Regions from separate parts of the Pantoea ananatis PA13 genome, predicted to be linked through region 3. Evidence: predicted binding sites of a transcription regulator. Region 3 holds the regulator's gene; each other region holds the start of a gene.
The links. The regulator LexA, encoded in region 3, represses DNA repair genes until DNA is damaged. The targets are predictions, from matches to a motif close to TNCTGTATGTACATACAGNA.
Positions count from the first base shown of each region.

Region 1: a site for LexA is predicted at 1,316-1,335, ahead of dinG (ATP-dependent DNA helicase DinG). Genes of this name have one in related genera too.
Region 2: a site for LexA is predicted at 4,910-4,929, ahead of sulA (SOS-induced cell division inhibitor SulA). Genes of this name have one in related genera too.
Region 4: a site for LexA is predicted at 3,344-3,363, ahead of PAGR_RS08975 (DinI-like family protein). Genes of this name have one in related genera too.

Region 1 is NC_017554.1:3,144,096-3,150,009, forward strand. It holds gene dinG (ATP-dependent DNA helicase DinG) at 1-1,290, opposite strand, end outside; gene PAGR_RS14800 (GNAT family N-acetyltransferase) at 1,485-2,015, opposite strand; gene PAGR_RS14805 (helix-turn-helix domain-containing protein) at 2,012-2,575, opposite strand; gene PAGR_RS14810 (MerR family transcriptional regulator) at 2,725-3,459, shown strand; gene PAGR_RS24475 (YohO family small membrane protein) at 3,544-3,651, shown strand; gene PAGR_RS14815 (ABC transporter permease) at 3,632-4,363, opposite strand; gene PAGR_RS14820 (ABC transporter ATP-binding protein) at 4,351-5,298, opposite strand; gene PAGR_RS14825 (ABC transporter permease) at 5,285-5,914, opposite strand, start outside.
Region 2 is NC_017554.1:2,965,992-2,971,905, forward strand. It holds gene helD (DNA helicase IV) at 1-1,424, opposite strand, end outside; gene PAGR_RS14030 (YccF domain-containing protein) at 1,545-1,988, shown strand; gene yccS (YccS family putative transporter) at 1,969-4,116, shown strand; gene PAGR_RS14040 (TfoX/Sxy family DNA transformation protein) at 4,113-4,739, opposite strand; gene sulA (SOS-induced cell division inhibitor SulA) at 4,950-5,441, shown strand; gene ompA (porin OmpA) at 5,793-5,914, shown strand, end outside.
Region 3 is NC_017554.1:4,365,836-4,371,749, reverse strand. It holds gene plsB (glycerol-3-phosphate 1-O-acyltransferase PlsB) at 1-723, opposite strand, end outside; gene PAGR_RS20625 (diacylglycerol kinase) at 852-1,220, shown strand; gene lexA (transcriptional repressor LexA) at 1,327-1,941, shown strand; gene dinF (MATE family efflux transporter DinF) at 2,052-3,374, shown strand; gene PAGR_RS20610 (CsbD family protein) at 3,546-3,758, shown strand; gene zur (zinc uptake transcriptional repressor Zur) at 3,829-4,350, opposite strand; gene PAGR_RS20600 (conjugal transfer protein TraF) at 4,778-5,914, shown strand, end outside.
Region 4 is NC_017554.1:1,911,551-1,917,464, forward strand. It holds gene fliF (flagellar basal-body MS-ring/collar protein FliF) at 1-304, opposite strand, end outside; gene fliE (flagellar hook-basal body complex protein FliE) at 539-850, shown strand; gene PAGR_RS23970 (hypothetical protein) at 1,816-1,983, shown strand; gene PAGR_RS08965 (hypothetical protein) at 2,275-2,475, opposite strand; gene PAGR_RS08970 (hypothetical protein) at 2,761-3,027, shown strand; gene PAGR_RS08975 (DinI-like family protein) at 3,066-3,305, opposite strand; gene iraP (anti-adapter protein IraP) at 3,481-3,777, shown strand; gene PAGR_RS08985 (DUF6388 family protein) at 3,913-4,236, opposite strand; gene yedD (lipoprotein YedD) at 4,480-4,938, shown strand; gene amyA (alpha-amylase) at 5,021-5,914, opposite strand, start outside.

The DNA.
Region 1 (5,914 bases), 1.2 Mb from region 3:
TGCCTGACCGTCGCGCAGTTCACGGGTTATCCATTTTGAAACGGGCGCACCAGAGGCTTTTTCCATCGCAGCCAGTCGCCACAGCTTGCTGACTGATTCAAACCAGCCAAAGTGGCGGTTGAGCTGCAATAAATTGCGGTGCAGACGCACGAGATCGACGCTTCCGGTTTGTTCACTCAAGGCGTTAATCAACCCTTCGCTGAGTCCACGTAGCCCGTCGCTCAGCTTGAACAGCCGGGCGCACAGCGCCAGCAGCTCGTCGGGTAAGGTGCCCAACACGAAACGAAACTCGCCGGGTTGATTGTGCGGCGGAAGCAATGGGCTTAATGCCTCACTTATGGTGGCAAGGCGTTCGCGCAGTTCATCACAGTGGGCTTTAAGACGTTCGGGATTAGCCAGCGGCGGGGGTGATTTGGGCCGCATCTGGCTCATAATCGCCTCCACCAGCTTCACAAACAGATCGAGCTGCAGGCTGGTCCAGCCGGGCGTGATATCGGCGCTCATCTCCAGTGCATCACGCGCCACTTCAGGCAGGTGATGCCCTTCATCCAGCACCAGCATCAGATTTTTGGCCGGGGGCAGCACCGATTCGTTTTCCATGGCCGCCATCACCAGCGCGTGGTTGGCTACCACCACATCGACCTGCTCGATTTCCCGCCGGGCAACGAAAAACGGACATTCGCGGTACCAGCGGCAATGCACGCCAAGGCAACTGGCTTTGTCAGTAGACAGACGCTGCCACAGGCTGTCGCTGACGTTCTCCTCGCTGTGATCGCGCAGGCCATCCCACTGGTAGCGATCCAGTGACTTTTGCAGCCGTCCGCACTGGATCTGCTCTTCTTTGGTGCTGCTGACCGCTTCGTCATCCAGGTAGAACAGCAAATCGGCCTGCTGATTATCGTCTGCAACCAGCGCGGCCAGATTGCGCGGACACACATAGCGCCCCCGGCCAAAGGCCGCCGTGAAGGTCAAATCCGGAATGATTTTTTTAAGCAACGGCAAATCTTTGCTGAAGATCTGATCCTGCAAGGCGACGTTGGCCGTGCTGATCACCAGCCGCTTCTCTTCCGCGCGGCTGACGGCGATGCCAGGAATAAGATACGAAAGCGTTTTGCCCACGCCAGTCGGCGCTTCTACAGCCAGGTGGCGCCCGTCATCACCCGACAGACATTTCGCGACCTCCGCGATCATCTGCCGCTGAGCAGGACGGGGAATAAAGTCTGGCACCTGTTGCTGCAGCGCTTTATACCACTGTGCGATCTGGCTTTTTAATGCTGCTGTCAGGGCCATGTTAAGATTACCACTTTACTCGATGGCCTGTATTTTTACACAGTATCGCAGTGACGTCAGCTTTCGGGTCTTTTTTTTCGTGCTGGCTTCAGAAAAGGCCTGCTCGTGCTGTCGGGTCAACAGCAGGCCACAGCCGCCGTATCGTGTTGTCGCGTCTTGCGCAGGGATAAGGCGGCGGCCCGAAGGCCTGTACTTCAGCCGCCGTGCGAATCCAGCACCTTAAACATCACCGTGGTCGCGTCCAGTTTTCCCTCAATAGACTGCGCATAGGCAGGAATCTCACCCGCAACCTGCCAGTGCAGCGCGCGATAAAGATCGCTGGCCACGTCCCCGGATCGGGTGTCCAGCACCAGCAGGCGCTTTCCCTTCTGATACGCCCGCTGTTCTGCCTGCTGCATTAACCTGCGCGCTATCCCCTGCCGCCGCGCCTGCGGATGCACGAGCAGCTTACTGACTTCGGCCCGATGGCTTCCATTGGGCATGGCGCTGTCATTGAGCATCACGGTGCCCACCACCCGGCCATGCTGGCGGGCAACCAGCAGTTCACTCTGGCCTTTTTCCAGCGCGGCAAGCTGATTTTGCCAAAAAAGGGTTATCACACTGATGTTTTCAGGATCGATAAAACCGATGCTGGCACCCTCGGCCACACAGGCCTGTAAGACCTGGGCCAGTTCGGGTAAAACCTGTTGTGCCTCAGCGGCGCTGAGTTGTTGATACGTCATCATGATTTGCAGACCACCAGTAAGTAGCGGGCACCTTCAGTAAGATGTGCCTGAAAAGCGGACGCGCCGCTAAGATGAAAACGCAGGCTGTCGCCGGGTGCCAAGGTCCAGCTCTGCGCGCCCATGGTTATCGTCAGCTGTCCCTGTTGCATCCAGATATGTTGTTCCATGCCCTGTAGCGGTGGCGCGTCGTATTCGACGCGCGCGCCGGGTCGCAGTGTGCCTTCGATCAGCTCACAGCGGAAATTATGGGCGGGCGGTGAGACATTGCGGCGGCTAAATCCACTGGCTTCGTCGTTCCAGATCGGCTGGCGTTCGCGAGGGATCAGGAGATCGCTTTCCGCTTCCACTTCACTCAGCAGGCGCGACATGGTCAGACTGTAAGCCACACACAAACGATTAAGCAGGGCAGCCGTTGGGCTGGTTTCAGCACGCTCAATACGCGATAATGTGGGTCGGCTAATGCCGGTGGCGGTTGAGAGTTCATCAAGTGACCAACCCTGCTTCATCCGTAATTCTGCAAGGCGGGCTGCTAAGCGTTGCTCCGTATTATCAAAAGACATGTTTTATCTCACTTATGAAAAATAAATCTCATAATTGAGATGGGACAACAATTAAGCGCAGCCGTCAAGTTGTACATCTAAAAATTGGTTGTACAACTTAACAGGCTTCGTTATGGTGTTTTAACTCAGGTCAGTTTAAAGAGGTAAATATGACCTTATACAGTATCGGCGATGTCGCCGAACGCTGTGGCATAAATCCGGTTACCTTACGCGCCTGGCAACGACGTTATGGATTATTGAAACCACAACGTACCGAAGGCGGTCATCGACAGTTCGATGAAGAAGATGTTCAGCGTATTCAGGAAATCATGCGCTGGATTGAAAGTGGAGTACCAGTAGGCAAGGTCAAAGCACTACTGGAAGGTGGAGATGTTGATTCCAACGATGGCTGGACCGCCATGCAGGACGAACTCATCAGCATACTGCGCCATGTAAGACCGGCTAAGCTACGCAACAAGATCGCTTTAATTGGTCGCGAACATGCGGTTGATGCCTTGATCGATCACGTTTTTATGCCCATAAGGCAGAAACTCAGTCTGGATCAGAATACAGCACGGACAATGTGCAGCCTGCTGGATGGCATCCTAATCGACTACGTGGCTTTTTGTCTGGCAAGCAGTCGCAAAAAAGCCGGTAAAGAAGCGCTGATTATTGGCTGGGGCATTGAAGATCGCACGCGCATCTGGCTGGAAGGATGGCGACTGTCGCAGCACGGCTGGCGTATCGACGTGCTTGCCGAACCGCTTGATGTTCCCCGACCCGAGTTATTTCCGGGGCTGAATATGTTTGTTTTTACCGGTAAAAGACTGACGCGCCGTCAGCAGGAACAGCTGGCACACTGGCAGGAACAGGGATTCTCTGTACGTTTGCACGACGCACACTGAAATAAAAACGCACGCTCGGCACTATGACGGCTGCCTTGCGCGCGCTATTATCCCCGCCTTGACGTAAACACCCTCAGGTTAGTTATGAACTGGAAAAAAACATTTTTTGCCACGCTGTTTGCCATTATGGCTATCGGCGGCACCAGTGGACTTATGCTGGTCGGCTATTCACTTATCGTTCATTCACGCTAAGACGGCGCTGCAGCCGTTCAAACAGGCGATCGCTGACGATCGCTAACAGCCCGACCAGCAACGCGCCTTGTATGACATAGGCGGTATTAAAGCCGCTCAGGCCGATGATGATGGGCGATCCCAGGCTCTTTGCCCCGACGGTAGAGGCGATGGCCGCCGTGCCGATATTGATGATGACGGAGTTACGTATCCCGGCAATGATCACCGGTGCCGCCAGCGCAAGCTCAACCTGCCACAAACGCTGCCAGCCACTCATGCCGACACCCACGGCGATCTCACGACTGCTGGCCGGGACGCTGTCCAGCCCCGCCAGTGTGCCCTGTAAAATTGGCAGCAGCCCATAAAGCAGCAATGCCACCACGGCAGGCCACGCGCCGAATCCCATGACAGGCACGGCTATCGCCAGCACCGCCACCGGCGGGATCGTCTGACCGGCGGCGGCGATGGTTTCCAACAACGGGCGAAAAGCCCGTCCCGCAGGGCGAGTGACCAGCACACCGCTGCCGACGCCGATAACAACCGCCATCAGGCTGGCGGTTACCACCAGAAAAAGATGTGCCAGGGTGAGCTGCCAGAAACTGTCCTGCTGATAAAGCGGGCGGGCCAGATCGGGAAACCAGGCGGCAAACACGGGGCCGCTGTAGGGCATGGCCGCCAGCAGGCTGAGATAAAACAGGACCAGCCACAGCAGAGGATCGGCTAACCGTCGCATTGTTGAGCCTCTGCGTGATGAAGGAGATCGCTGAAGTAGAGCACGCCCAGCGGTTGCTGATGCGCATCTACGACGGGCAGTTTATCCGTGCCGCGGCTGATAAACTGTGACAACGCTTCGCGCAGGCTCAGCGTCGCCGCCAGCGGCTCGGCATCCAGCCATTCCCCACGACGTACTGCGCGTCCCACCTGGCCAAGCGCCAGCAGACGCAGCCCTATCTCGCTGCGCCCCAGAAAATCACGCACAAAGTCGTTGCCTGGTCGGGTCAGCAATTCAAGCGGTTTACCCTGCTGAACGATCTCACCGTCGTCCATAAGTACAATATTGTCGGCCAGCGTCAGGGCTTCATCAATATCGTGCGTGACCAGCACGATGGTGCACCCTGAGGCACGGTGAATGCGTAACATCTCCTGCTGAAGCGCAGTGCGCGTGACCGGGTCCAGTGCGCCAAAGGGTTCATCCATCAGCAGTACGTCAGGATCCGCCGCCAGCGCCCGCGCAACACCAACGCGCTGCTGTTGTCCCCCGGAGAGCTGATGCGGATAGCGGCGAAGTAATGCCGGATCCAAATTCAGCAGTGCGATCAACTCGTCAATACGTTCGCGCCTGCGCGCTTTTGACCAGCCCAGCAAAGCAGGGACGGTGGCCATATTCTTTTCAATCGTCCAGTGCGGAAACAGACCAATCGACTGAATGGCATAGCCGGTACGGCGGCGCAGCGCCTGGGCATCCATCTGACGAATAGATTCACCTGCAAAGCGGATTTCCCCTTCATCGTACTCCACCAGACGATTAATCATTTTAAGCGTGGTCGATTTACCTGAGCCCGAGGTGCCCAGCAGCACGGTAAAGGTTCCTTTTGCGATGGTCAGCGACAGGTTTTTAACCGCGGCTTTACCCGCAAAGAACCGGGTGACGCCATCAAACTGAATCATCTTTTCTCTCCAGCAGGGAAATCAACAAGCGGAATAACGCATCCAAAGTCACCGCCATCGCAATCACCGGGATCACGCCTAACAGCACTAAGTCCAGCGCGTTGCTCAGCAGCCCCTGGAAAATAATCGCGCCGAATCCGCCTGCGCCGATCAGCGCCGCCACCACGGCCATGCCCAGTGTCTGCACCACCACAACCCGTATGCCCGACAACCACACCGGCAAGGCCAGCGGCACCTCCACGGCGAAAAACTGCTGCCTGCCGCTCAGCCCCATGCCGCGCGCACTTTCGCGCACGTCTGGCGGCACCTGTTGCAGTCCGGTTACCACGCTGCGCACCAGCGGCAACAGGGCATACAACACCAGCGCGATCAGCGCGGGCGCCATGCCAATGCCGCTGATGCCCCAGGCACCTGCCCAGGGAAAGCGTTTTGCCAGCCCCGCCAGTGGGGCAATGAGTAAGCCAAACAGGGCCACGGAGGGCACCGTCTGAACCACATTCAGCACGCCGAAGACGCTGCTTTGCCAGCCGGATCGCCGGTAAAGCACGATGCCCAGCGGGAAAGCAATCAGTAAAGCAGGCAGGACGGTGGCGACCAGTAGCGTCAGATGACGCAA
Region 2 (5,914 bases), 1.4 Mb from region 3:
AAGCGGTAGATCGCCTGCCAGTCATCGCCAACAGCAAACAGCGTAGTGCGCTTGTTTTGCTGGCGCAGGGCGCTGAGCAAGGCTGCACGCTGGGGCGAAATATCCTGAAATTCATCGACCAGAATATGCTTCCATGGGCTGATAAAACGCCCCTTTTCCAGGATCGCTACGGCCTGATGAATCAGCCCTGAAAAATCGACGGCGCCCTCTTCCTTGAGTGCGTTTTTCCAGGCCTTCAGCAGCGGTGCCATCAGCTTGATGCGTTTACTGAACAGCTCCCGTAGCGCCTCAGGAACGCCGTCGATCATGGCGGCCTGTGCACCACCGTGCATGCGCATCAGGCTTAACCAGCGTTCGAGCCGCGGTGCCAGACGCTCAGCCAGGCGATCGTCCTGCCAGAAAGGCCCCTCGCCGACCTCCCACGCCAGTTCATCACGCAGCCATTGCCGCCAGCCATTCGCCTGGGCTTTCTTTTCATGGCATTGCTGACGCCAGATGTCGATCAATAATGCCCGGCGCGCGGCGGCGTCGCTTTCCAGTTTACTGATGACAGGCTGTTTATTACTGCCTTCGCGGATAATGTGCAGGGCCAGAGAATGAAAAGTACGTGCCTGCATATCCGTTGCCTGTAGCCTGCTTTGGATGCGGTCGTTCATCTCTTCAGCAGCATGACGGCCAAAGGCTAACAGCAGAATCTGATCGGCGCCGGCGAGTCGGCGTTGTAATAACCAGCCCGCCCGGGCAACCAGCACAGAGGTTTTGCCACTGCCCGCGCCCGCCAGTACCAGCACCGCATCCTCACCGTTTACCACGGCTTCAGCCTGAGATCCGTTAAGCGGCGTGGACTCAACCGTGGCGAAGAAATCCTGATAACGCGTGAGCATCGCAGCCGTCCAGTCGCGGTTACGCTGACGGATTGCGGCCTCGCCCTGTTGCAGCCAGTGTTGGCAAAATGCCCAATTTTCCCGACAGGACTCAAAATCGTTGATGCGTGACAGCGGGAGTGGCAAGGCATCAAACTGCTTGAGAATTTGATCGTTAATCGCCTGCAGCTCACTGCGTTTTAACCAGCGGTCCTGCTCACTGAACCCGTTAATTTCAGCACGAAGGCCCTGCAGAACCGAGGCACACACGTCACTCATCTCATGGCTCCAGTCCTGCCATGCCTGCATCAGATAATGATAGAAACGTTGTGTCTCCTGCCATTCAGTGCCGTGCAAACGCACAACCTTATTGTCCGCCAGCAGAAACTCAAGCTCTCCCCAGACCATGCCACGCTTACAGGTAATGTCCGACAACTGGTTAAAGGGAATCAGATATTCGTGTTTATCACCACTGACTTCAACACCAGCGGTCAACAGGCGAACACGATTGTAAGGATGCTGGGCAAGCCGTTTGCCCATGGATGTTGCTTTAAGTTCCACGCCGACACCAACGACCGAGATAAAGAGTAATCGGAGTTTACCTGTCAGACTCTTGACGCTCCAGCCTTAAAACACGCTAAACTGCGACATATCTTGCGGAGTGCAAAAGGAAAAGCGGTTATGCGCACTGTTTTAAATATTCTTAATTTTGTATTGGGTGGCTTCTTCACCACGCTCAGTTGGCTGTTCGCGACACTGATCAGCATTGTGCTGATCTTTACCCTGCCGTTGACGCGTTCATGCTGGGAAATCACCAAACTCTCGTTTCTTCCGTTCGGCAATGAGGCGGTGCACGTGGATGTGCTGCGTCCCGACAGCAAAAGTCACATAATGAACACCGGCGGTACCTTCCTGAATATTTTCTGGCTGATTTTCTTCGGCTGGTGGCTCTGCCTGTCCCACATCTCTGTCGGTATTGTGCAGTGTGTCAGCATCATTGGTATTCCGGTGGGAATCGCGAATTTCAAGATTGCGGCTATTGCACTGTGGCCGGTCGGCCGTCGGGTTGTCTCTGTGGAAGAGGCGCGTGCCGCGCGTGATGCCAATGCCCGCCGCCGCTATTAGTATTCTGTCCGGATGGCGTAAGTATCTTTTTAACAGCACCTGGCGTTACCTGCTGCGGATTCTGTTCGCCTTAACCGGCTGTGCAGCAGTGCCCTGGGTGCTGCAGCAGATTGAATGGACCATTCCCCTCACGCTTGGGGTGGTCGCCGCCGCGCTGGCCGATCTGGATGATCGACTGGCGGGACGTTTAAAAAATCTGCTGATTACCCTGTTGTGCTTTTGCGTTGCGTCGGTTTCAGTGGAACTGCTCTTTCCCCATCCGCTGGCCTTTATTATCGGTTTGGCGATCTCCACCTGGGGTTTTATTTTGCTGGGCGCCCTCGGGCAGCGCTATGCGACCATTGCTTTCGGCGCCTTGCTGATTGCCGTTTACACCATGTTGGGCATCGGACTGTTTTCCCAGTGGTATCTGCAGCCCATCCTGCTGCTGGTCGGCGCGCTCTGGTATAATCTGCTGACGCTGTTGGGCCACGTCATGTTTCCCGTTCGCCCGGTTCAGGAGCAGCTGGCAGCCAGTTTCTCGCAGTTAGCGCAATACCTGGACGCCAAAGCTAACCTGTTTGATCCGGACGCCGATGCGCAGGATGATGCCACGTTTGTTGAGGCGGCGATGGTGAACAGCCAGCTGGTCGCCCAGCTTAATCTGACCAAAACCACACTGCAAAGCCGCTTACGCGGCGACAGGGGCTCACGTGGTACCCGACGTAGTCTGCACTACTATTTTGTTGCTCAGGATATCCACGAACGCGCTAGCTCTTCTCATCTCCAGTATCATTTACTGCGCGGCAACTGGCGCTATAACGAAATTCTGTTCCGCTTTCAGCGCCTGCTGAATATGCAGGCTCAGGCCTGTCGGCAACTGGCCCGGTCTGTTTTACTGCGCGAACGCTGGGAACATGACAGTCGTTTTGAGCGTGTTTTTGAGCGCTTACATAATGCGATTCAACGCCTTGAAGATAGCCATCCGGATGCCACGCATACCCGGGCCCTGTTTTGGTTATTACGTAATCTGCAGGCGATTGATGCGCAACTGGCTTCTCTCGAATCTGAGCAGGCACTGGCCGACGATCCGCAGCACAGCGACAACATGCTGTCACGTGAAGAGATCAGCGGCTGGAGCGACATCAAGCTGCGCTTCAGCCGCCACCTGACGCCCTCTTCGGCCCTGTTCCGTCATGCTGTCAGAATGTCAGTGGTAATGTGCACCGGGTACGGATTCATTCAGGTTACCGGTCTGGAACGAGGCTACTGGATTCTGTTAACCAGCCTGTTCGTTTGCCAGCCCAACTACAGCGCGACCCAGCGCAGGCTGGCACTGCGCATCGGCGGCACGCTGGCTGGCATTGCCATTGGGTTGCCATTGCTCTGGCTGGTGCCCTCAGTAGAAGGCCAGCTGTTTCTGATTGTCGTGACGGGCGTACTCTTCTTTGCTTTCCGCCAGGTGCAATACGCGCATGCCACCTTGTTTATCACCCTGCTGGTTCTGCTCTGTTTTAATCTGCTGGGTGAGGGATTTGAGGTCGCGCTGCCGCGGGTAGTGGACACCTTACTGGGCTGTGCGCTGGCCTGGCTGGCCGTGAGCTTTATCTGGCCTGACTGGCGTTTTCGTCAGCTTCCGGCCGTTGCCACTCGCACGCTTAATGCCAACTGCCGTTATCTCGATGCGATCATGGAGCAGTACCATCAGGGCAAAGACAATCGTCTTGCTTATCGTATTGCGCGACGTGACGCCCACAACGCCGATGCTGAGCTGGCATCGGTGGTATCAAATATGAGCAGCGAACCCCGTACCAGCACTAAGCTCAGGGAATCGGCATTTCAGTTACTCTGCCTGAATCACTCCTTCCTGAGCTATATCTCCGCTCTGGGCGCTCATCGCGACAAAGTGACCCAACCAGCCCTGCTGGCCCTGCTCGACGACACAGTATGTTATGTTGAAGATGTGCTGCAGACGGATGTCGTCAGCGACAGCCGGGCAGAGAAAATGCGTATTGAGCTGGTGCAGCGCATCGCGCAACTGACCGCCGAGCCCGATCCGCGTGCGCCGCTGGTTTTGCAACAGTTGGGCTTGCTGGTTGCCCTGATGCCCGGCATTGCGCGCCTGCGACGCTCGCTGGACAGGCGCTAACGGCCTTTTTCTTTACATTCCGGCGTACTGAGTGCGGCCTGATACCATTCTCCTAACTCGGTTTTAATGGTTTGTGGCAGCGCCGCATGATGATGGCCGGAAATCGCCCCTTCAAGCGCTAATAAGGTTTTAAGGCCGAGGTGTTGATTATTGCGCCGCAGCCTTAACCAGCACTGCCTGGCCCCCGTTTCACGCAGATGTTTGACGGTACAAATACCTATCTCATGCAGCATCATTTCCAGTCGCAGGCTGACGTTCGGTAAGTCTTTTAACCGCACCTTACCCAGCCGCTCATTGTGCTCACGTTGGGCGGTCTGCAGAGACGCAGCAGAAAGGCGAACCAGATGCTCCGGATGCGCCCAAAGGCGATCGTCTACCTTAAAATAGTTGAGGCTTACCGCAATACCCCGCTTATGGAATGTCAAGGGTTCCAGCGGCTGCTTTGCCCCATATTCCCGTAATGCTTCACTGGCACGTAAGTAGAGTTCGTCTTCTTTTACCAGCGCAAAAACCACGCGTTCAACAGCCAGTGCGTAGCCACCGAACTGGGTACGGGATTCAATTTTGCCCAGCGGGGCCAACTGCTGTATTGAGCGTAAAATTATCCGCTTCTGTTTCTTCATTTCATCACCTCCTTGTAACAAAAGCCTGTTAAAAATGTTACTATTCAGGGGGTTAGAAGATAATTAAATTCAGTTAGAGGTTCAATGAATAAATCCGTTTAAAGACAAGCTGATGCAAATTTTGCGAGGCGTTTTCAGAAATTCAGGTTGATCTTTACCCAGGATGCCATTACTGTACATCCATACAGTCAACTGCTGAGTGATTAATTTATGCGCACCCAACATACCAGTAATGTATGCTCTGCTCACCGTTACGCTTCGTCCTCTGTTCCGGCTACTCATAAAGGCTGGATTACTGAATTACGCTATAGCGAACAACCCGGAATGATGCAGATGCTGCTGTTACCACTGCTTCAGCAATTAAGCCAGCAGTCTCGCTGGCAGCTGTGGTTAACCCCCGCGCACAAGTTGAGCCGGGTCTGGATGCAGGAAGCCGGTTTGCCACTTGAGAAAAGTATGCATATCGCCGATGCTGAACGTTACAATGCCGTTGAAGCGATGATCAAAGCGCTGCGCACAGGAAATTACAGCGTGGTTTTGGCCTGGATTCCTTATGAATTAGACGTGGACGAACGTCGTGAACTTGAACGTGCAGCAGCGGAAGGAAAGGCGTTGGGGCTGATTTTACGCTCGGGTGAAACCCTCAAAACGGCAGTAAGACCAGAAAACTCGCTAAAAATTCAGTCTGATTTGTTTCATTAAGTAAAAAATAAGATTTATCTCAAGCAGTTTTTTATCTCGCTCAAGGCTAAGGCACTGATTCTGCTCCCCCCAGCAATGACAACGGCTTAGCCCCCATTTTGTGGGGTAAGCGCCTCACAGAAGTTCAGGGTAAATTGTTAGAATTTATGTATAAAACACTGTTTTTTTACATAAGTGCCTCACATCACACTTGTAAGTTTCCAATCTCGTTGTAGACTTTATCTCGCCAGGGTGCTCAATAACCTCCGTTTTTTGCGGTAGAGTCATAAGCGAGCGTTTTGACCCGGCGAAGGATTAAACCAAGAGCAACCTTTATGCTCATTGCCTATTTGGATGATAACGAGGCGCAAAATGAAAAAGACAGCTATCGCAATTGCAGTGGCACTGGCTGGCTTCGCTACCGTAGCGCAGGCCGCCCCAAAAGATAACACCTGGTACACCGGTGCTAAACTGGGCTGGTCTCAGTATCACGA
Region 3 (5,914 bases):
AATCTTTTTACTGCGGGCTTCGTCTTCTACCGCTTTTTCAATCGCCTTCGATTGCAGCAGGCGGTTGAACAAATCCTGGCGCGCGGGAAGGCGCGGGCCAACAGCCGCCAGACGCTGACGGGCAAAGTGGATACGGGCAACCCGGGCCAGTTTCTGGGCGATGGATTTATCCGTGCCGTGCTCAGTCGCCATACGACGCAGAGAGACGGTCGGTGAGAAGCGCACAAAACTGTCACGTCCATGCCAGAGCACGGCAAAGAATTTTTGTACGCCGTTAAGCAAGCGCAAATGCGGTGGATTGTCTTCACCCTGCACTTCCCGGCCAGGTGCACGACCAAACATAACTGAAACCGGTAACATCTGAATATCAAGCTCAGGATTACTGCGGTGCAGATCAAGATATTCGTGGAAGATTTTTACCGACTCGACGCTGGGCACGAAATAGGGGAACACGCGCGGACCGTCGTGAATAAAGACATGGCGCGGCAACAGGGCCCCGTCAATCTCCAGTGGTGAGAGCGGATCGGGCAGATCGTGCCGGATGCACTGCGCACGCAAAGTGAGGAGATCGGCCTTTGAATCATAAGGCAGGACATACATAATAGGCCGGGTAGGATCCAGCCCATGTTCGGATACGGGATCGGCCGGAATGGCCTTACTCTTTACCAGAAACGAAAGGGGTAAATTCAGTAATTTATAAAAAAGTATACGCCAACCTGACATAGACAATATGAAGCCTCTTGTTAGCAAAGCGGCGCAAGCTTATCAGAAAGCGCAGCAAAAATCTGTGACAGCGACAATTGTGCGCTGCCCAATATTGACGTCAATCCTTTGAAAAGAGTTCCTTTATTATGACAAATAATGCCACCGGCCTTAACCGTATTGTGAAAGCGGCCGGCTATTCATGGCAAGGTCTGCGTGCTGCCTGGCAGCACGAAGCCGCTTTTCGTCAGGAAGCGGTTGCCGCAGTGGTGGCGATTATCCTGGCCTGCTGGCTGGATGTCGATACTGTTTCGCGCATCCTGATGATTGGTTCTGTCGTGCTGGTGATTATTGTCGAAGTCCTGAACAGCGCGATAGAAGCCGTGGTAGACCGCACAGGCCAGGAGCGTCATCCGCTTGCCGGGCGGGCAAAAGACATGGGATCCGCTGCCGTTTTTATCGCAATATTACTGGCCCTTTTTGTCTGGGGAACGCTGCTTTGGTCGCATTTGCGATAAGCGTTCCATCTCGGCTCAAATAACTGATTTTGACCTGAGTTTTGGTTTCCATTTCACCAATACCTGTATATACTCACAGCGACTGTATAAACAACCAGGGGGCGGGATGAAAGCATTAACCAGCAGGCAGCAACAGGTCTACGACTTGATTCGCGACCACATTAATCAAACAGGCATGCCGCCAACGCGTGCAGAAATTGCTGCACAACTCGGTTTTCGTTCGCCCAATGCGGCCGAAGAACACCTGAAAGCACTGGCGCGTAAAGGCGTGATTGAAATTGTCTCTGGTGCGTCCCGCGGTATCCGTTTGTTAATGGAAGAAGAGCCATCAGACGGCCTGCCGCTGATCGGTCGTGTTGCCGCCGGTGAGCCATTACTGGCTCAGGAACACATTGAAACACATTACAAAGTGGATCCCGACATGTTCAAGCCTTCAGCCGATTTCCTGCTGCGCGTAAGCGGTATGTCAATGAAAGACATCGGCATCATGGATGGCGATCTGCTGGCCGTACACAAAACGCAGGACGTGCGCAATGGTCAGGTTGTGGTGGCGCGCATCGATGACGAAGTCACGGTAAAACGCTGGAAAAAGCAGGGTTCTGTGGTGCATCTCTTACCTGAAAACAATGATTTCGAGCCTATCGTTGTTGACACCCGTGCCCAGTCACTGACCGTTGAAGGTCTGGCCGTGGGCATTGTGCGTAACGGTGAGTGGCTGTAAAACCGGTTAAGATTGTCGGCTTTCGTCAATCTTACTATTCCCCTGCTTGTCCTTACTTTTCCGCTGTGGGTTGACCTGAAACCCCGGCGGTTCATCGCACGGATTTACGAATGCGCTTTCTGACGGCTACCGATAAAAAACTGTGGCGGTTAGCGCTGCCCATGATCCTGTCAAATATTACGGTTCCTTTGCTCGGCCTGGTCGATACGGCCGTTATTGGTCATCTCGACAGTCCGATCTATCTGGGCGGCGTCGCCGTCGGCACGACCGTCACCAGCTTTGTCTTCATGTTGCTGCTTTTTCTACGCATGAGCACTACGGGCTTAACGGCACAGGCATTCGGTGCGGGCGATAAGACCGCGCTGGCGCGTGCGCTGACACAGCCACTGATCATCGCCCTGGTGGTCGGCATCCTGTTTATCTTCCTCCGCTATCCCGTCACCGCATTGGCGACCCGCTTTGTCGGTGGGGATCCGTCGGTGCTGGAACAGGCTGCCCTGTTTATTCATATTCGCTGGCTCAGCGCGCCCGCAACGCTGGCTAACCTGGTAATCCTGGGCTGGCTGCTGGGCGTTCAGTATGCCCGGGCACCCGTCATCCTGCTGGTGGTGGGGAATGTCATCAATATCCTGTTAGATCTTTGGTTGGTTCTGGGCCTGCACTGGGGCGTGGCCGGTGCCGCCACCGCCACCGCGCTGGCAGAATACGCGACGTTGCTGGTCGGTATGGCGATGGTGTGGCGCGTATTAAAGCTCCGTGGTATCAGGTTTGATATGCTCACCCGCAGCTGGCGTGGCGATATTCACCGCCTTCTTCGCCTTAACCGCGATATCTTACTGCGCTCATTGCTCTTGCAGCTCTGCTTTGCCTCGCTGACCGTACTGGGTGCCCGTATTGGCCCGGATGTGGTAGCGGTAAATGCTATCCTTCTGATGTTTATTACTTTTACCGCTTATGCCCTGGACGGCTTTGCCTATGCCGTCGAGGCCTTTGCTGGCGAAGCACACGGGGCAAAAGACGGTAGCCGACTGCAGCAGGTATGGTTGTCTGCCTGTCGCCAGGCCCTGTTAGTGGCGCTGTTTTTCTCGCTGGCCTATGCTTTTTTTGGCTATCAGATCGTGACTTTGCTGACTTCTATTCGTGCACTGCAAGAGGCGGCCGATAGTTTTCTGATTTGGCAGATGGTGTTACCGCTGATCGGCGTCTGGTGCTATCTACTGGATGGCATGTTTATTGGCGCAACGCGGGGCAGAGAAATGCGTAACAGCATGGCAGTGGCTGCGCTGGGTTACTTCCTGACGCTCACGACACTGCCTTGGCTGGGCAACCATGGTTTGTGGCTGGCTATCGCCGTTTTCCTGGCCCTGCGTGGCTTATCCTTGTGGCTGGTCTGGCGGAAGCACTGGCGTAATGGCACCTGGTTCAATGCCTGAACGCTCAGGCGGAATTATGACGCAGGATACATAATATTTTCATTTTTTCCGGCAATCCTGAGATTACCTACTACAATTAACTTTGAATGGCGCTTATGACCAGCGCTTTATATCGTGATTTTGCTTAACTGCAAGATAATGCGAAACCGAAGGATAACGTGGAGGTCTGCAATGAATAAAGACGAAGCGAGTGGTAACTGGAAACAGTTCAAAGGAAAAATGAAAGAGAAATGGGGCAAGCTGACCGATGATGACATGCAAGTCATTGAAGGTAAACGCGATCAGCTGGTCGGTAAAATCCAGGAACGTTACGGCTACGCAAAAGAAGAAGCGGAGAAGGAAGTAACGGCCTGGGAAGGTTCTAACAAAGATTACCGCTGGTAATCACGCTTTTCAGGGACGCTCCTACCCGGGTCGGTACGCTCATGCCGGCCACCGCACAAGGATGTGCAAACTAGCTCCGCTTACCGCGCTTTTTCCCTTCAGTATGATGATCGTGATCACAATGTTCATGCTGTTCACACGCCTCAACTTCAGCACAGTTCTCACATAAGCCATGCGCTTCGATCACGCTATTTCTGAGGACAAAATGGGCTTCCTCAGCCAAAGAGGCGATGATCTGCTCCGCGCCCTGAGCCTGCTTTTCGGTCACGCCAGCACAGCGATCGCACACCAGCATAACCGACGTGTGTGCAGGCGCTTCGAAGTGATGGCACATTACGTAGCTGTTATTTGATTCCACCCGATGAATAAATCCCTGCTCCAGCAGGAAATCCAGCGCGCGATAAACGGTGGGCGGTTTTGCCTGTGGCTCGCTAACTCGCAGCTGATCCAGCAGATCATAGGCACTGATTGAGCCAGGCTGTCCGGCCATCAACCTCAGCACTTCTGCTCGCTGTGTTGTCAGGCGAACACCGCGCTGTAAACACAGCTTCTCAGCCTGGGTCATAATTTGCTCTGGCGTCATGGTTGACATGAAAGTTCTCCGCTGGACAGGTGATGTTATCTTATCACAATAATTATGTTGACGCTGAACCTCGCCAGGAGTCCCTGAGCCTGCCTTTTTGACCACTTTTACCCCTGTTATCACCCGGCAACAACCCGCCTGAGACCAGTGTATTTCAGAATGTTTATAGATATTTTTTACTTTTACTTTACATCTCACTGAGTTAAGCACTAATGTTTAAATGTTCTTAATAAAGTGCTGGCTCAGACCGGATTTGCCTGAAGCTTTTCTGGCGGTAACTGCACATATCGGATCGAAAAATAATCAATCCACGGAATTGCGCCACTATTTACTCTGAATTCACAGCAATAAAGCGTTAGCAATCCTCCACAATGGAGCTAACAAACTATTCAGTCGTTAATGTTTTGACGGCAATATTTCAGGTGATGATAAGCAAATGGCAAAATTAACCGTACCACGTTCCGTTCTGGTTTTTCCTGCAGTGTTCAATGCCCTGGTTTTCTCATCTTCCGCGCTGGCCGCAGGAACCTGGTATGATGCCCGTAACGATGCCATGGGTGGAACAGGCGTGGCGTCGTCGACCTACGGATCAGCCGTTCTGGCCAACCCGGCCTTGATGACCAAAGCGAAACCTGATGACGATGTCAGCATCATTATTCCCAGTGCCGGTGCGCAAATCACCGACAAAGACAAGATGGTCGATAAGATCGATAACATCACTGACACAGTGAATCGCTATCAGGATCTGTTCGAAAATGCATCGGGGTTTGAGCTGTTGCGTCGTATTCCTGAGATACAGGCCGCGTCAGGCGACTTAGCGAATACGCTCCGGGACTTACGCGGTAACAAAGCCAATGCCACAGCGGGCGTGGCGATCGCCGTAACCATCCCTAACGAAACCCTGCCTTTTGCTTTTGTGACTAAGGCTTACGGTACAGCACATGTACGCGCAAACGTGAAAGAGGGTGACATTGTCATACTGCAGGGCGTTGCTGATGGCTCCTTTGCAGGTATTCCTGGTGGTCCCTTTGGGCTGGCTAATATCCAAAACTTGCTGGGTTCCAGTGCCAATGGGCTGGCTGCACTGAATACGGATTATGGTATTGCCGTTGCGCATGAATTCACCATCGCCGGTCAGCCGGTTTCAATTGGCATTACACCCAAGCTGCAAAAAACCTGGCTGTATAACTATTCCGCCAGCGTCTATAACTACGACAAAAACGATTTACGCGATGGCCGCTACCGCAGCACGGAAAGTGGCTTCAACATTGATGCCGGCATGGCGACAGTGTTTGCTGAAAACTGGACGCTGGGCGTGACCGGACAAAACCTGGTTTCCCGCGATCTGGAAACGAAAGAAGTCAACGGCTACCGCGATACTTACGAAATCCGCCCATTAGTGACCGCGGGTTTAGCCTGGGATAAAGGTCCCGTTACCCTGACAGGTGATGTTGACCTCACTGAAACCCATCGCTTTAAATCGCAGGAAAACAGCCAGTACGCTGGCGTCGGTGCGGAATACCGTGTACTGGACTGGCTGCAGTTACGTGCTGGTTACCGCGCGGACATGCGT
Region 4 (5,914 bases), 2.1 Mb from region 3:
GCAGACGCAGTTCATGCACTTTGTCTTCAGGGACCATCAATGCGCCACCGTTATCGGCAAAACGATAAGGTACATTCATCTGCGTCAACTGCGTGACAATGGCGCCGCCATCCTCGTTTGAGAGATTGCTGAACAGCACGCTGTAGTTAGGTGTCTTGGCCCAGAGGACCAATGCAAACACCACTGCAATAGCAGCGGCGGCGGCGACGATTAAAGGTATGCGTGGATTAGCACGCAGGCGAGCGAGAAGGTCACCGAAGCCTTTCTTGTCTTGATCTTGTGTGGCGGCTGCACTCGCATTCATGACCGATTCCTGCCTGACGTAATTGACCGGGTTAGTTGTGATGGCAAAACAGACTCCCTGACCTGCATAAATAAAATTTCCACTTCAATGCCTGGCATTATTTGATGAAACGCAAAATTCGATGGGTGAATAAGCCACGGTTTTTAGCGCCATTTAGGGGCTTTGTCTTATTGACAATGTGTTAACTTCTCCGCACATCAAAAATCTTCATCTCTTTTCAGTGAGGTAACAGCCATGTCAGTGCAGGCAATCGAGGGTGTTTTACAGCAGTTACAGATGACGTCGCTCCAGGCCAACAACAAGAGTAACGACGTCACCAGCCATATCGACTTCGGTGCGACCATGAAGGCCGCGCTGGATAAAATCAGCGAAACGCAGACTTCTGCACGCACCCAGGCGCAGGATTTCGAAATGGGTAAGCCCGGGATCGCGCTGAATGATGTGATGGTCGATCTGCAGAAATCATCCATCTCAATGCAGATGGGGATTCAGGTCAGGAACAAGCTGGTTTCGGCTTATACCGACATCATGAATATGCAGGTGTAGTCACGTCACTGACGGGGGAATATCAGGTTCGTGCAAGGTGGACTTTGGGTTGTGGTAGAGCCAGGGCAGAGTGCGTGTTTGTGATAGGGCATCCAGCGCTGCTTTTTCTTATCCTTATTCCTTATCCACGCCGTCATACACCTGATAACCCCTCAGTGAAGGAGTTTGCCGCGGCTGACTGGACAACAAATTCAAAAGTGTAAATCGATAAAAACAGACTGACCGACCTTTATACTGGCCAATAAGCTGGTTAACTCACGTCTGACAACCCGCCAAACGTACGCCTTAAAATTTATTGCCTCCGTAAGAGATAACCTTTATTTACATCACCTGTGCTATCGCAAAAAAAAGAATTTTTATCCTGACTGGAATTAACGCGCCTGAGTGAAAACAATTATCCTTCACAGGGTTTTGTTTAATTTTCATTTAACTTCCAAACTATTTTTCAAGAGTGTTGCCGCGGTATCTCGAACAGCAATATAAGGTTTTCTTCAGTTTCAATCCGATGACATCGCTGAGAACAGAAAGATATTTTTCGATAATAAATAAGAAGGGTCGCGGCGGTACGAATGAAAGATGGGCTTGGTTTATTTAAACTCCTTTCGATAAAAACGCCGTGTTAATGTGGGTGGCGGTATAGAGGTAAGGCTGTGAACATGTTGCCTCATCCCGCAGTGAAGGCACCTCTGGCAGGGCGTGAGCAGTAAGCCAGGCACGGCCTGTCAGCATAAAGTGAGAATGAGCAGGTTTATAAGAAATAATATCTGATTAAAAGATTTAACTTTTTAAAAAAAGTGCTCCGCGTTAATGTAATATCCTTGTTCACCCATCCTTTGGTTAAAATGAAATACTTGATTCAAACTCTGCTCGCTAACTCAAATAGCGGGGGGCAGATTAAATATGAGATTTATTCTGACGTTCAAGGCTCTGACTCTTTAAGCAAGATCCCTGAAGGCACATGCAGGGTGATTTCATATAAGCTGGTCAAGGGCTCTATTCAGTTACTGGATGACGATCTGGATTTGCAGGCGTTATTTGATGCTAACCGACCGGCGCAGGGCGTGTTTTATCCAGATGGCCCTCACCGGGTTAATCTTGAAATGCTGGTGGACTACCTTCATAAACAATCCTGAGTGACGGCGAGCCGTATTTACTTAAAAAGGCGTGATGGCATGCTAACGGGATGCAAACACATCGTTGCGCTTTTTTTTGGCTTTGTAATCTAAATTGCATGCCTCACTCTTCATGCATTTCCTGGCGATAAGGATTACGTCAGGCGAAGTTAAAAATGATACAGGTCTGTTACTGCAGGGACGATACGGATGTAAATATAGGGTATTCGATGACGTGCTTTTTAATGATGAGGCATTGATTGAGCAGGTAAAAGCATGCCCCGGCGCGGAACATGCTCGCGATAAAACCACTCAGGACGCTTTAAAAGGGTCTTTTTTATCATCCTGACTGTCATCATTTTTTCTCGGGACTTCCCCGTGATCCTTAGGTGCATCCTTAGCGGGATGATCGTCTTCCTCATAGGCATTGCCTGCATTAGGTGCCGCTTCGGGTAAACCTTTGCTGACATCGCCCTCATGTTTACGCTGTTCGTTACTGTGATGTGTATGCATGCTTCGCTCCTTTTTGAGTCTGTTAAGTCTAGTCCAGCTAAACCAGACCGTCACAATTCCCCTCAATCAGTGGGGCTCGCTCAAAAATGGGCACCCTTAATGATAACGACTAAGCTTACGCATTGACGCTTTGCTTTTATGGTGCTTACTCATCCTACCGTCTTCCGCTCATGTCACTCACGCTAGTGAGTTCCGATTATTCCTAATGCAAAGTCGCTATATTGTTCTACCTTTAAATCTCGAGGCGACATTTTCATTGGATAAACAACCATAAGGAAACACAGCATGACTGATTCAATCGAAACCAAAAGCAAAACAGATTATCTGCGTGACGTGGCATCTCAGCTGAAAGAAATGCGTCACTATGCACAGACGAACACTGAGACGCTTTCTGCACATTGGTTAGCCTTTGACGCCGGCGAGTATAAAGATGAAGGAAACGCAGCCCGCATTGACGCGCTGCTGAACAAACAGGGTACGTTACTGGAAGATCTGGAGACGGCCATTCAGGATATCGAAATCGAAATTAACCACAGCGAGCAGGAGAGTTAAGCGATCCCCCGCTGACTGAGGCGGTGGCGATTAACGGATTAATCAGCCACCAGCCAGAATTCTGCTTCATCAAACATCTCTTCCACGAGGCGCGCTATTGTCGCCTTCTCGTTCTTACTGAGATCGGTCTCTATCGCATTCCGCTCCATAGGCTTGACCTTAACCTCGATGTCAGGGAACACGCGATGCACCCGTTTCTCTAATTCTGCTAAAATCATCTCACGCGCTCCTGGCAGGCCCGCGACATTACGTTTATCGTAAATTAACTCTACAAACATGTTAACAATCCCTTAAGGGCAAAATCGCCTCGCCATTTTACTGTAAATAAAAACAGTATCAAGCTGATGTTTATCTTAATTCGTTTTTTCCGCGTCGCGTAGAAAAGCACCGTCATCTGGTTTACTCTGAGTGCGTTCACAACACTAAGTGCGCTCACTCACCAGGAGAAGTGCAATGCGACAATTGGTTATAGATATTCTGCTCAAACTAGCAAAAATGGATGTCGACGCTAAGGAACTGACTGCGCAGATAGAAGCACAGTCATTGTTGGTGGCAGCTTTATTGGTCCAGGCGAAACAAGATAACGCATTAACCATCTCCGAAACGGTTCAGGATGCGATAGTGACGGCTTCACGTTCATCATCTGAATTCATGCAGTCGGATATTGATTTACTGCTTACTCACATTAACCGGCTGCTGGCCGTCGCTAAGTATGTTGAAGTGAGAGGCAAAATGGCGCAGGAAGAGTAATGGCAAACGCTGGCGATAAGTGTGTTGTCTGTCGCCAGCGACGCCGAAAAAAGGAGAGGCTCAGCGAACCCATCCTGATGGTTAACAGGGCGATGACATCAGCGGTATTTTCATTGTCCCGCTAAGACCTGCTCACTACAGTTCATTTTTAATACAGAATTCTTCCCAGCTCATTCCCAGTGATTCCGCATGCGATCTGAGATAACGTTCTATGGCCTCGGCAGCGACGGCTTTATCCGGCTCAGCCAGCTGGATCGAGAAAATCATACCATCAAGGTTCTTCTGGCGTAAAAAAGCCGCGTAGATGCGTTCAGCATGCCATTCACGTAGTTCACGCAGTGACATATTGGCGGCGCGGGCATCGCTCTCGGTGAGTTCGTCTAATGCTGCCTGGAAATCCGCGTGGGCGGTAAAAAACAGGGCGCGAGCCTCGGCGTAATAAGCTTCTGGAGTTTTCATTGCAGGTTTCCTGATAGGTAGTGCAGGGCGACAGTGTAGCCTGTTGCGTCTGGCTTGTCAGGCTAAGCGGGGCAGGATGAAAAACGGTCAGTTCGCGGTGCTGATATTGATAAATGTTGCCCGTGCGCGATGAAAGCGTCAGAAAATGCAGTTTTACGCTGAGGGCAGCATTCAGATAGCTTGCGCACCTTACCGTAAAAATTATAACGTAGCCGCCATTGACCGGATTTTAGGGATTAAAAAATGAAAAACTGGATGCTGATTGCCACTCTGGCGCTGAGTGGCTGCGCACAAATCAATAGTTATGAGAGTGCGGTGCAAACGCCTGCTCCGGCAAATTTGCAGGGTAACTGGCAGACAGTAGGGCCACAAAGCGATCTGATTAGCGATAAGGCGATTGCCAGTCTGATCGTCAATGCCGATGGCAGCACTCTGGATTGCCGCCAGTGGCAGCGTGTCATTGCAAAACCAGGCAAGCTGACCCAACTCAATGGCGATTATGTCAATGTGACGCGTCAGGTGCGGGTGATGACGCTGGACGTCGATAACGGTGAGCTGGAATACGATGGTCTTACCCTGCGCAAGGTCGAAAAGCCGACCGTTGAATGCCAGAAAGCAGAGCAGGAAGTGGCAAAACAGCCTAATGCCGACGTTATTCAAAATATCGAGCCTGAAATTATGCGGCCGGCATTAGCAAAATAATTTGCTGAATGCGGTCCAGAGACCGCACTCAGCATAGTCACACGGGTGAATCAGTCAATCTGGTGGCGTTGGCAACCTCTGTTTATGCTTCAACAACCCAGACGCTCACGCTGCCACCATTACAGCTAAACAGCGCGCTGCCATTATCATCGGTGGTAATGGTCTCTGACTTATGCCCAAGATAGTCACGCCACACTTTTCCGGCATAGCCTTCACCCATCGCAATATGTTTTTCTCCCGCCTCACCGTTTGACATGATCACCACGCAACCAGGCTTTTCCGCCGTGCCGCTTCGGCTAAAGGCTACACAGTTTGGATGATCGAAATAATCGGTTTGTGCGCCCCAGCCAAATAGCTGGCGGGCTCGGATCAGACCTTCGAGTTCAGGAATAACGGGCATATCGACTTGGTGAACGTCGCCATCACCGCCCTCATCCTGATAGCTGGCACCGAAAAGATCGGGATAGAACACTGTCGGTACACCTTGCTCACGTAACAGAATAAGCGCGTAAGCGAGCGGTTTAAACCAGGCTTCAACAGGGGCTTCCAGCGACTGTAACGGTTGCGTATCGTGGTTTGCGACGATGGTTACGGCATGCCAGGGATCGGCCAGAACCAGTGAGTTATCAAAGATTTTGCTCAAGTCGTAGGCGCTGCCCGCTTTGGAGGCCTGATGAAAGTTCATATGCAGGGGTGCATCAAAGAGCATCGTTTTGCCGTCAACCTGGTGGATATATTCCTGCAGTTTGTCGGTTTCAAAAGACCAGTATTCCGCCACGATAAATAAAGGTTCGTTGGCGACTTCCTGAACGTGGTCGATCCACGCTTTATAAAACCACGCCGGGATATGTTTTACGGCATCCAGTCGGAATCCGGTGCAGGGCACCTGTTCCATCACCCAGCGCGCCCAGTATTTAAGCTCTTCGCTCACAGCATTATTACGGAAGTCAATATTGGCACCCATCAGGTAATCGAA